Regions from separate parts of the Pontimonas sp. genome, predicted to be linked through region 2. Evidence: predicted binding sites of a transcription regulator. Region 2 holds the regulator's gene; the other holds the start of a gene.
What was found. The regulator HrcA, encoded in region 2, represses chaperone genes, less so after heat shock. The targets are predictions, from matches to a motif close to TTNGCACTCGNNNNNNNCGAGTGCNAA.
Positions count from the first base shown of each region.

Region 1: the regulator HrcA is predicted to act here: its motif matches at 1,040-1,066, upstream of groL (chaperonin GroEL).

Region 1 is NZ_JAVLBO010000029.1:7,640-9,843, forward strand. Features, by position in the region: gene RI518_RS07075 (DUF3048 domain-containing protein) at 1-992, shown strand, start outside; gene groL (chaperonin GroEL) at 1,108-2,204, shown strand, end outside.
Region 2 is NZ_JAVLBO010000001.1:43,722-45,925, reverse strand. Features, by position in the region: gene hemW (radical SAM family heme chaperone HemW) at 1-688, shown strand, start outside; gene hrcA (heat-inducible transcriptional repressor HrcA) at 768-1,805, shown strand; gene dnaJ (molecular chaperone DnaJ) at 1,807-2,204, shown strand, end outside.

The DNA.
Region 1 (2,204 bases), on a different contig from region 2:
AAACGGGAGCGGATTCGGAGAGTACCGAGGGCGGTGACGAGTCCACCCTGTTGGAAACATCCGAGTCGCCCGCCATTGACGTCGATGCAACGCTCTGGCCGCTCACCGGTCTTCCGCTCGACGACGGCGATTCGAGCCTGCCGGCACTCGCCGCAAAAGTCGATAATGCTCCCCAGGCGAGGCCCCAAGTGGGCCTCGATGAGGCCGATATTGTCTTCGAAGAACTCGTTGAAGGCGGCCTCACCCGCTACGTCGCGGTGTGGCACTCTTCGCTCCCGGCCGAGGTGGGCCCGGTGCGCTCGGTCCGACCGATGGATCCCGACATTGTGAGTCCCTTTGGCGGCATCATCGCCTATTCGGGGGGCCAACAGCGCTTTGTGGAGGCGATGCTCGACGCGCCGGTTGCCAGTGCAATCAATGGACAAAGCGACGTCGAGGACTTCTTTTACCGCAGTAGCGACAAAATCGCCCCGCACAATGTCATTGTGCGGGCGCCGGAACTGGTGTCCTATTTTCAGGACCGGGCGGGCCCGCCGCCCCAGTTCAACTATTCGACCGGAGTGGCCGAATCGAGCGCCGCGACTGACGGCGTTGAGGCCGGTTTGTTGCGCGTCTTTTTCAGCGGTTCGTCTTTTCCCGCCTGGGAATACGACCCGGAACGCGGTTCCTACCTGCGCCAACAAACAAACGGCGCCCCCGATAACGCGCTGTCTGGTGAGCAGATTGCGGCGGACAACGTGGTCGTGCTCGAAGTGAACATTGACGTCATTCAAGATATCCCCACCACCCAAATGGTCGACTCGGGAGAGGGTGTTGTCGCCACCGGCGGTGGCGTCCTCGACATCCTCTGGTCGAAGTCGGCTCCCGAGGCGCCGATTGAGTTGACTGACACTTCGGGGGCCCGGGTGTTGCTTGCCCCCGGACAGACCTGGGTTCAGCTGATTCCCGCGGAAGGCGCTGGCGTCCCGGCCGGTCAAGTGGAGCTGGAGTAAACGCCCCTCCTGCACTTGCACTCTCAGGCGGAGAGTGCCAAAATCAATTAGCACTCGCTGTTTGTGAGTGCAAATTTGACTCACTGTAAACGTCCAGGAGGGACGAGAAACTGACATGGCAAAACTAATTGCTTTCGATGAAGAGGCCCGTCGCGGTCTCGAGCGCGGACTCAACGTCCTCGCCGATGCGGTCAAGGTCACGCTGGGACCCCGCGGCCGCAACGTGGTGCTGGAAAAGAAGTGGGGCGCCCCCACCATCACCAACGATGGTGTCTCGATTGCCAAAGAAATCGATCTCGAGGACCCCTTCGAAAAAATCGGCGCCGAGCTGGTGAAAGAGGTCGCCAAGAAAACTGACGACGTCGCCGGTGACGGCACCACCACCTCGGTGGTTCTCGCTCAGGCGATGGTGCGCGAGGGCCTGCGCAACGTCGCGGCCGGAGCGGACCCCATCGCGCTGAAGCGCGGAATGGAAAAGGCCGTCAACGCCGTATCCGACCGACTGCTGGCCAGCGCGAAAGAGGTCGAGACCAAAGAAGAAATCGCTGCCACCGCATCGATTTCCGCCGCCGACCCCGCCATTGGTGACCTGATTGCTGAGGCAATCGACAAGGTGGGTAAAGAAGGTGTGGTGACCGTTGAAGAGTCCAACACTTTCGGTACCACCCTGGAGCTCACCGAGGGTATGCGCTTTGACAAGGGTTACCTCTCGGCCTACATGGTCACCGACAACGAGCGTCAGGAAGCGGTCTTCGAAGACCCCTACATCCTGATCGTCAACTCGAAGATTTCGGCGATCAAGGACCTGCTTCCCGTGGTCGACCAGGTCATCCAGTCCGGCAAGCAAATGCTGATTATCGCCGAAGACGTGGAGGGCGAAGCACTCGCCACCCTCGTGGTGAACAAGATCCGCGGAATCTTCAAGTCGGTCGCCGTGAAGGCTCCCGGTTTTGGTGATCGCCGTAAGGCCATGCTCCAGGACATCGCCATCCTCACCGGTGGTCAGGTCATCAGCGAAGAGGTCGGCCTGAAGCTCGAGGGAACCACCCTCGACATGCTCGGTCGCGCCCGCAAGGTGGTTGTCACCAAAGACGAGACCACCATTGTGGAAGGTGCTGGCGAGTCCGAAGCCATCGCCGGTCGCGTCAAGCAGATCCGCCAGGAGATTGAAAACTCCGACAGCGACTACGACCGCGAGAAGCTCCAGGAGCG
Region 2 (2,204 bases):
TGATGCGGGCCTGCAGGTGTCGCTCGACCTCATTTATGCAACGCCGGGGGAGTCGGCAGCCGACTGGCAGGAGAGTCTCGATCGGGCACTCGAGCTTGAGCCCGATCACATTTCCGCCTACTCGCTCATCGTGGAGCCGGGAACAGCCCTCGCGCGACGGATTCGACGGGGTGAGTGTGAACAGATCGACGACGACACTCAGGCGGAGTTTTACGAACAGGCTGATGCGACACTGAGTGCGGCCGGATACCAGTGGTACGAAGTGAGTAACTGGTCACGCCGGCCCGATGCACTCTCTCGCCACAACCTCAATTACTGGTTGGGCGGCGACTGGTGGGGCATTGGACCAGGAGCCCATTCCCACGTGGGTGGGGTGCGCTGGTGGAACGTGAAACACCCCCTCGCCTACCAGGAGCGCGTAGACCGCGGGGAGTCTCCCGCGCAAGGACGAGAAGTCTTGGATGAGCACACGAGGTGGGTCGAATCGGTCATGCTGGGTCTTCGCACAAGGAAAGGATTGTCCACCAAGGCGCTGAGCGACCATTACCCGCCAGCGCGGCAGATTCTCCGCGACGCGCTCGAGGCCGGTTGGTTAGACGCCGACGCCTTCGCAGTTGATCGAGTGGAGCTCACGCGCGCGGGCCGACTTTTCGCCGATGGTCTCTCCGCGCGGCTGACGGGCGGCTAGGACAGTTTTCAGGACTCGCCAGTGACCGGCAGTATCATGAGCAGTTCAGTAAGGCGACTGCTAACGAAGGAGGTGGCTGGTGGTTTCTGACCGTGCTCTCAACGTCTTGCGCGTCATCGTCCAGGATTTCATCGACTCCAGCGAACCCGTTGCGTCGAAAGCAATCGCCGAGCGTCCCGGTTTTGGGGTGTCGGCGGCGACCATCCGAAACGATATGGCGCTGTTGGAAGAAGAGGACCTGATTGCCGCACCCCACACGTCAGCGGGTCGTATTCCCACCGATAAGGGCTACCGAGTGTTTGTCGATAGCCTCACCCACCACCGGCCGCTCACATCGGCCCAGCGCTCCGCCATTGAACGATTCCTTGACCAGTCAGTCGATCTCGATGACACCCTGACGCGGACAGTCCGGATGCTCTCCCAGCTGACTAACCAGGTGGCCCTGATCCAGTATCCGAGCTTTGGTAATGCACGTGTGCGTCACGTCGAACTACTCCCAATGGACTCTGAGCGGGTCATGGTGATTTTGATTACCGATTCGGGCCACGTCGATCAAAGTGTTGTCAACTGGACAGAGACGCCCGATGACGCCGTGGTGGGGGAAATTAGAGCCACCATCAACGAAGCGGTGATGGGTAAAAGCCTGGACGACGTTCAACTCGCTCTCCAGATGTTGCCGGGTCAGGCCAGTCCCGAGCGGCGAGAAATCGTAGAGCGACTCGTCGATGGCCTCTGTCGCACCCTGGAGGCCCACCGGACCAACAGACTGTTGGTGGCGGGGGCGGCGAATCTCGTGCGCACCGAAACCGATTTTTCGGACAGCGTCTACCCGGTATTGGAAGCGATTGAAGAGCAGGTGACCGTGTTGAAACTCTTCACCGAAATGCAGCAGGGTGGTGACGACGTGTTTGCCAGAATTGGTCGCGAAATGTCCGCACCGCTCTCAGAGACCTCCGTCGTCGCCGGTTCCTATCAGTCGGGGGAGACCGATTTGGGGGTGGTGGGCGTGTTGGGGCCCACGAGGATGGACTACCCCGGAAATATGGCGGCCGTTCAAGCCGTTGCTCGTTACTTGACCAGACTGCTCGACGTGCAGTCAGGAAGCGGAGAAAAATAGCGTGGCTGTTGACCACTATGAAGTCTTGGGTGTCGCTCGCGACGCCTCGGCAGAGGACATTCGCAAGGCCTACCGCCGTCTGGCGAGGGAGCTACACCCCGATGTGAATCAGGATGAAGGCGCCGAAGACCGGTTTAAGCAGGTCACCCACGCCTACGAAGTGCTCTCAGACACCCAATCCCGGCAGCGCTACGACCGCGGCGGTGACGAGCAGGGTGGCTTTGGCCCCTTCGGCGACATCTTTGAGACCTTTTTCGGCGGAGGTGGGGGCACGCGGGGGCCGAGACCGCGCACGGAACGAGGCCAAGACGCCCTCCTCCGCGTCGAAGTGGACCTCATCGATGTGATCTTTGGGACCACGACGACCCTAGAAATTGACACTGCCGTCGTCTGCGAGAG